DNA from 2 places in the Phyllobacterium sp. SB3 genome. Region 2 is predicted to be linked to the other one. Evidence: predicted binding sites of a transcription regulator. Region 2 holds the regulator's gene; the other holds the start of a gene.

Evidence for each region. The regulator PhoB, encoded in region 2, activates phosphate uptake and scavenging genes when phosphate is short. The targets are predictions, from matches to a motif close to TGTCATNNANCTGTCAT.
Region 1: a site for PhoB is predicted at 2,146-2,162, ahead of ABKW30_RS04770 (PhoX family phosphatase). Genes of this name have one in related genera too.

What each region holds. Positions count from the first base shown of each region.
Region 1 is NZ_JBDYKI010000001.1:970,727-974,736, forward strand. Features, by position in the region: gene ABKW30_RS04755 (succinylglutamate desuccinylase/aspartoacylase family protein) at 1-298, shown strand, start outside; gene ABKW30_RS04760 (HAD family hydrolase) at 298-1,044, shown strand; gene ABKW30_RS04765 (threonine/serine dehydratase) at 1,123-2,112, shown strand; gene ABKW30_RS04770 (PhoX family phosphatase) at 2,230-4,010, shown strand, end outside.
Region 2 is NZ_JBDYKI010000001.1:251,781-255,790, reverse strand. Features, by position in the region: gene pstA (phosphate ABC transporter permease PstA) at 1-355, shown strand, start outside; gene pstB (phosphate ABC transporter ATP-binding protein PstB) at 377-1,198, shown strand; gene phoU (phosphate signaling complex protein PhoU) at 1,220-1,948, shown strand; gene phoB (phosphate regulon transcriptional regulator PhoB) at 1,965-2,651, shown strand; gene ABKW30_RS01265 (LTA synthase family protein) at 2,937-4,010, shown strand, end outside.

The DNA.
Region 1 (4,010 bases), 720 kb from region 2:
GATAGACTTCAATGGCCCTGTTACGCCACTTGAAAATGTCGAGATGATCCGCGCTCCGCAGGGTGGCATGATCCTCTTCCACGTCGATATCGGTGCAGAAGTGAAAGCTGGCGATAAGCTCGTTACCGTTGTGACGATACCCGGCGATTCCTCGGGTGATGTAACGCTGACAGCTCCGCAAGCGGGCAGGATTCTAACCCGCCGCGGGCATCGTTATACCCGCCGTGGTGATGACCTCCTTAAATTGCTTGGCAGCCGGCGCTCCGAAAATGCCAAGCCGGGATCATTGGAATCCTGATGCGGACAACGCAGTCTGGCGAGATACGCGGCATTCTGTTCGACAAGGACGGAACGCTGGTCGACTTCAACAAAACCTGGTTCGGCATTACCCTTGAGCTGGCAAACATGGCCGCCAAGGGCGATGAAACCAAAGCAAAGGCTTTGGTCGAAGCCGGGGGATATGATTGGGAGATGCAGAAATTCCGGGGCGGGTCGGTCGTGGCCGCGGGAACGATTCATGATGTTGTCGATCTTTGGCATCCTGAACTGACGCTGGAGGAAAAGCGTCAGCGCATCCGTGATTATGATGATTATACCGTGCAGGAAGGTTCCCGCCGTGCCATTGGAATAGATGGATTGCATGCAACGCTTGAGGCGCTTGTCGCAAAGGGATTCATCCTCGGCATTGCGACCAATGACTCAGAGGCTGGTGCACGCGCCACGGCTGAGGCGCTGGGGCTTTCGTCCCTGTTCACTGTGATCATTGGTTATGACTCCGTAGCCCGTGCAAAACCCCACGCAGATCAACTTCATCTCTTTGCGTCAAAGACGGGCCTGCTGGTCGAGACAATTGCCATGGTCGGGGATAATTCGCACGATCTGGAAATGGCACATGCCGCAGGTGCCGGTCTCGCTATCGGTGTGTTGTCCGGCAATAGCACATTGGATGATCTTGCACATCTCAGTGATGCCATCCTTGGTTCAATTGCAGAGCTACCGGAGTTTTTGGAAAAGAGAGCTGAATCCTTGGCGAAGTCCGATTGATATGATGACAATGATTGGGGTGCCTGCAGCACTGTAGAGTGCTATCCATCGCCTATCTGGTTTTACAGGAGAGGTCCTATGGATCATCAGGATTTTGCCGTCGGCATCGCCGATATAGAGGCGGCTGCGAGCAGGCTGTCGGGACAACTTGTGCCGACGCGGCTGGTGGAATCAGAGGTCCTCAACGACCGCTACAAAGCGCGGATTCTTTTCAAGCCGGAATGCCTGCAGCGAACCGGATCATTCAAATTTCGCGGTGCCTATAATCGCATCAGTCAGTTTACGGCGGAGGAGCGCAAGCGCGGTATCGTGGCGTTTTCGTCAGGCAATCATGCGCAGGGCGTCGCAAGTTCAGCCAGAATTTTCGGTATCAAGGCAGTTATCGTCATGCCTAAGGATGCACCGCAGATAAAAATCGACAATACGCGGGCCTATGGTGCGGAAGTGGTCTTCTTCGACCGTTATACGGAGAGTCGTGACGTGATAGCTGCGCCTTTTATCGAAGAGCGTGGCATGGTTCTGGTGCCGCCTTACGATGACCCGTCGATCATTGCGGGGCAGGGCACGATTGGCCTCGAACTTGCCGACGAGGCCGAGGAGCGGGGCATAGTGCTCGACGACGTTTTCGTTCCGAGCGGCGGCGGCGGTCTCATCAGTGGTGTCTCGATTGGTGTAAAGTCCCGTTCCCCGCAAACGCGCATCTGGGGTGTGGAACCGGAGAACTTTGATGATCTGCGCCGTTCCCTGGTTGCAGGGCACATCCTCAGCAACGAGACCGGATATCGTTCTATCTGCGATGCAATCCTGACCGTTCAACCCGGCGATCTGACATTTCCGATCAACAGGCAAAATCTTGCTGGTGGTATCGCTGTCTCAGACAGTGCTGTTCGCGGCGCCATGCGTGCAGCGGCCAACTATCTGAAATTGGTAGTCGAGCCCGGCGGCTCAGTCGGCCTCGCTGCTCTGGATTCCGGCGAAGTCGATATCGAGGGTAAGACGGTCGCTGTGGTTCTATCAGGTGGCAATGTCGATCTGGACTCTTACTGCAAGTTGATCGCGACCACTTAGACCTTCGACGCAGGTGCGTAAAAGCTGCATTTTTGTCATCAGTTTGTTACGCTGAACTTCTAGCCATTCTGGAACGGTTCTAATCCGCAACCCAGCCAGATAGCCAGAGGTCACGCCATGAACGATCAAACTCCCGTTTTCAGAACCAGCCAGCTTGAAGAGAACGAAGGTCCGGGCCACAACCCGACTGACAATCCTACAATGGGTGAACTCATTGCAGCGCGTTTCTCGCGCCGTGGCTTTCTGAAAGGCTCACTTGCGGTCTCCGCTATCGCTGCCACCGTTAGCCCAATGGCACTGATGCTGGCGGACGATGCACGCGCTGACACCAAATCCGCCTTCAGCTTTGAAGAAGTAGAAGTTGGCATTGATGAAAAGCATCATGTGGCCGCAGGATATGATGCAGATGTACTTCTGCGTTGGGGCGATGGGATTTTCGCAGATTCGCCAGAGTTTGATCCGCGAAACCAGACACCGGAGGCTCAGGCAAAGCAGTTTGGCTATAATAATGATTATGTCGGTTACATTCCGATAGACGGCTCGTCCGAACATGGGCTTCTGGTCGTCAACCACGAATACACAAATGAACATTTGATGTTCCCCGACATCGTAAAAGTTGCGGACGGCAAGATCGAAGTTGCACCGGCCGACAAGAAACGTGTCGACATCGAAATGGCTGCGCATGGCGGCAGCGTTGTGGAAATCAGGAAGGTCGAAGGCAAGTGGCAGGTCATCAAGGACGGCAAGCTCAATCGCCGCATCACTGCCAATACGGAAATGCAGTTGTCCGGCCCCGTTGCCGGTCATGAACGTGTCAAGACAAATGCCGACAGTTCAGGAACCAAAGTCTTCGGCATGATCAATAATTGCTCGGGCGGCGTTACCCCTTGGGGTACTTATGTTTCCGGCGAAGAAAACATTCACGGTTATTTCCTCGGCAAACTCCCTGAAGACAGCAAGGAAGCTGCAAATTACAAGCGCATGGGTATCCCGGAAGGCGTGTATGACTGGGGTAATTTCCACGACCGCTTCGATCTTTCCAAAGATCCGAACGAGGCCAACCGGTTTGGCTGGGTAGTCGAAATTGATGTGAACGATCCCAACTCCATTCCCAAGAAGCGCACTGCACTTGGCCGGTTTAAGCATGAAGGTGCGGATTCAATCGTTGCCAAGGATGGTCGCGTCGTCTTCTACCTCGGCGATGATGAGCGTTTCGATTACGTCTATAAGTTTGTAACCGCCGGTGCATTCAATCCGGATGATCGCGCTGCAAATCTCGATCTTCTTGATGAAGGCACGTTGTATGTTGCGAAATTCGATGTTGACGGAACAATCGAATGGCTGCCGGTTGTCTTCGGACAAGGCCCTTTGACCGAAGCCAATGGTTTCAACAGTCAGGCTGATGTGCTGATCGAAACTCGCCGTGCGGGTGATCTTCTTGGTGCAACCAAGATGGACCGTCCTGAGGATATTGGTCCCAATCCGGTAAACGGTAAGGTCTATGTCATGCTGACCAACAACACCAAGCGCAACGACGATCAGGTTGATGCAGCAAATCCGCGCGCAAAAAATGCGTTTGGGCATATTGTCGAAATTGCTGAGGAAGACGGCAATTTTGCTGCGACCAAAGGCAAATGGGAAATACTATTGAAATGCGGTGATCCCTCCGTTGCGGATGTCGGCGCGTCCTTCTCCACCGAAACGACCAAGAATGGCTGGTTCGGCATGCCGGACAATTGTGCGGTGGATGCCGACGGACGCCTGTGGGTATCGACTGATGGCAATTCGCCTAAGGAGACGGGCCGCACAGACGGGCTTTGGGCCGTGGACACGGAAGGCGCTGCCCGCGCGACATCCAAACTTTTCTATCGTGTGCCGGTTGGTGCTGAAATGTGCGG
Region 2 (4,010 bases):
TATCCGCTCTGCGGCGCTGGGCATCGGTGCCTCAAAAACGCAGATGGTCTTTCATCATGTGCTGCCGCTTGCCGCACCAGGCATATTGACCGGCACCATCATTGGCCTTGCTCACGCACTGGGCGAAACGGCACCGCTGCTGCTGATAGGCATGGTGGCTTTCGTAGCCAACAGTCCCGTGACACCGCTCGATCCGTCGACGGCATTGCCGGTGCAGATCTATATGTGGGCCAACGAGGCGGAACGGGCCTTCGTTGAAAGGACATCCGGTGCTATCATCGTACTGTTGCTGTTCCTTGCGGTCATGAATATCACGGCAATCATTCTTCGGCGCCGCTTTGAGCGTCGCTGGTAGGTCACGGGGAAGGCTCCAATCATGAATCTAATGACCGAACGAAATCTCGAAAAAGCGGTGAATGACAAGATGAACGCGCAAACCAATGCGATCAAGATGCGAGGCAACGACGTCACCGTCCATTATGGTGACAAGCAGGCCTTGTTCGGCGTCAGTCTGGATATACCGGAAAAGATGGTAACGGCATTGATCGGGCCTTCGGGCTGCGGCAAGTCCACTTTCCTGCGCACACTCAATCGCATGAACGATACGATTGAAGGTTGCAAGATGGGCGGACTTATCACGCTCGATGACGAAGACATCCACAATCCGAAAATCGATGTTGTCGAACTGCGTGCCCGCGTCGGCATGGTTTTTCAGAAACCCAATCCATTTCCGAAGTCCATCTACGAGAATGTGGCCTATGGACCACGCATCCATGGTCTTGCCCGTACCCGGCAGGATATGGAGGAAATCGTTGAAAAAAGCCTGCAACGCGCCGGTCTTTTCGCTGAGGTCAAGGATCGTCTGCATGAACCTGGCACCGGCCTTTCGGGCGGTCAGCAGCAGCGCCTTTGCATCGCACGGGCCATTGCGGTCAGCCCTGAAGTCATCCTCATGGATGAGCCATGTTCGGCGCTTGATCCGATTGCTACGGCAAAAGTCGAAGAGTTGATCGATGAATTGCGCCAGAACTATACGATTGTCATCGTCACACACTCGATGCAGCAGGCTGCTCGTGTGTCGCAACGTACTGCAATGTTCCACCTCGGAAATATTGTCGAAGTCGGCGACACGGAAATGATGTTTACGAGCCCTACCGAAAAGCGCACGCAAGACTACATTACCGGACGTTTCGGTTGATCACGGGAAGAGGCTTAGGCAATGACTGAAACAGCACAACACACCGTCCGCTCCTATGACGATGAACTGAAGTTCCTCACGCACAAGATTGCAGAGATGGGCGGGCATGCGGAGCGCATGGTCGAACAGGCCGTGTCCGCCATGGTAAATTCTGACAATGCCCTTGCCCAGCGCGTTATTTCGGATGACCTGATCCTCGATGCCGGTCAGCGCGAGATTGACGAAAAGGCCATCACGATCATCGGCAAGCGCCAGCCAATGGCAATCGATCTGCGCGAAGTCATCGGCACCATCCGCATCTCGTCCGATCTCGAACGTATCGGCGATCTCGGCAAAAACATCGCCAAGCGCGTTGTTGCGGTCAATGACACGCGGCAGACGCTCTCTGTCTATCGTGGCTTGCAGACAATTGCAGAGCTTGCGCTGACACAGCTCAAGGATGTGCTGGACGCCTATGCAACGCGTTCTGTGGCACAGGTCAACATCGTCCGCGAGCGCGACGATGAGATCGATGCGCTTTACACATCGCTTTTCCGCGAACTCCTGACTTACATGATGGAAGATCCGCGCAACATATCGGCCTGCACGCATCTGCTGTTCTGCGCCAAGAATATCGAGCGTATCGGTGACCATGCCACCAATATTGCCGAGACGGTTTACTACATTGTCACGGGAACCCAGCTTCCAGCGGAACGTCCGAAGGAAGACCAGTCCCATACCGTTATTTTAGACGAGCCAGTCACGCCATAATTGCCGGAAGCAGATCATGCCTATAGCTCCCAGAATCACAGTCGTTGAAGACGAAGACGCCCTCAGTGTACTCCTCCGGTATAATCTGGAGGCTGAAGGCTATATTGTCGAAACCATCAGCCGTGGTGACGAAGCCGAAATAGCCTTGCGCGAAAAAGTACCGGATCTGCTGATCCTCGATTGGATGCTCCCGGGTCTTTCGGGTATTGAACTTTGCCGCCGCCTGCGTGCGCGCCGCGAGACGGAAATCCTGCCGATCATCATGCTGACGGCACGCGGGGAAGAAAGCGAGCGTGTGCGCGGACTTTCAACCGGTGCGGACGACTACATGGTCAAGCCGTTCTCCACGCCGGAATTGCTGGCACGTATCAAATCCATGCTGCGACGGGTCAATCCCAGCCTGCTTTCACACGTATTGAGCTTTGGCGATCTGAAGCTTGACCGCGAGCAGCATCGGGTTTTCCGCAAGGAACGCGAATTGAAGCTCGGTCCAACCGAGTTCCGCCTGCTGGAATTCCTCATGCAATCGCCGGGCCGGGTGTTCTCGCGCGGTCAATTACTGGACAATGTCTGGGGCGCGGACATTTATGTCGATGACCGCACGGTTGACGTGCATGTGGGCCGTCTGCGCAAGGCAATCAATATCGGCCGCTCGCTTGATCCCATCCGTACAGTGCGCGGTGCAGGCTATTCTTTCGGATAGCGACCGGCTTTCCGTATAAACTTCTTTGTTTCAGACATTCCGGCCCGGGCCGTTCCTCACAAGAACGACCCGGGCCACATTGTATTCATGTTCTTTTTAAACTCCGGAGACTTGCCATTCCGGTCGCGGCACAAAAGCTCGCCAGCCATCACAATCCATGACTCTGTATCAAGACAAATTTATCGGCATTAACGATTTTGTCACTGGTCGGGGAACGGAACGCTGATATATGACGTTTATGTGACGGTTTTGTGAATGCCGTTCTCGTGTAGCGTGGAGATGTTTTTGGCTGGGCAGATCGAGCAAGTGGAACTTGAAACGAATGTCTGGTCCGGTGCAGAAGCGGTGGTCAGGCCATCGCGGCTGGCAGGTTTTTTCCGCCACGCGGGCTATCTGACGGCCGTATTTGCCATCTCCACAATGCTTGTTCTTGCCATCGAACTGGTGTTTCGGGGCTCAATCTCAGACTCGATTCTCTTCTTTCAGCAGCTTTATCGTCCGGCATGGACCACAGTTGGTCTCTATGTCCTGATTATTCTTACATTGGATGCCATTTTCGGCCGGGCCCATAACGGCCTGCTGATTGTTGCGCCGCTTGCCCTGTTTTTTACATGGGTAGGGCGGCAGAAAGCTCTTTATCTTGGCGATCCGCTCTATCCGGCGGATTTTTTGTATTCGCGCCAGATATTTGACCTGATGCCGCTGCTGGTTCGCGAGCGGCCATGGACGGCGGTTGCGCTGCTGCTGGCCGGAGTTACAGCTGCCACCGGACTAGTAATGGCGTGGCGGTTCTGGCGCAAACGGGGGACACGCCTTAGCAGTAAGGGCCGGCTTTGGCGGTTGGCACTTGCGGTGCCTGCGCTGGCATTCTTTGTCTCGATCATGGACTACAACACATTCTCATGGGCGCGGGACCGGCTGCATGTTCAACCGATCATGTGGGACCAGAAAGAGAACTACGCGCATAATGGTTTCACCATGGCTTTTGCGCTCAACCTGCCGATGGCGGATGTTTCTGCGCCAGCGGGATATTCGGCAGAGGCGATCAGCTCGATACCTTCGGTTCCGGCACTGTTCGAATCCACGGGCAAACCCGATATCATCATGGTGATGAGCGAATCTTTCTGGGACCCAACCCGGCTTCCCGGCGTGAGTTTCAATCGCGACCCGATCCCTACAGTTCGCGCCAATCAGTCCGGCTCGGTGTTTTCACCGGAGTTCGGCGGGATGACTGCAAATGTGGAATTTGAGGCGTTGACGGGCTTTTCCAATGCCTTTCTGCCATATGGCAGCATTCCCTATCAGCAATATGTCCGTCACTCCGTGCCGTCATTGGCGACGTTCTTCAAAAGCGAGGGT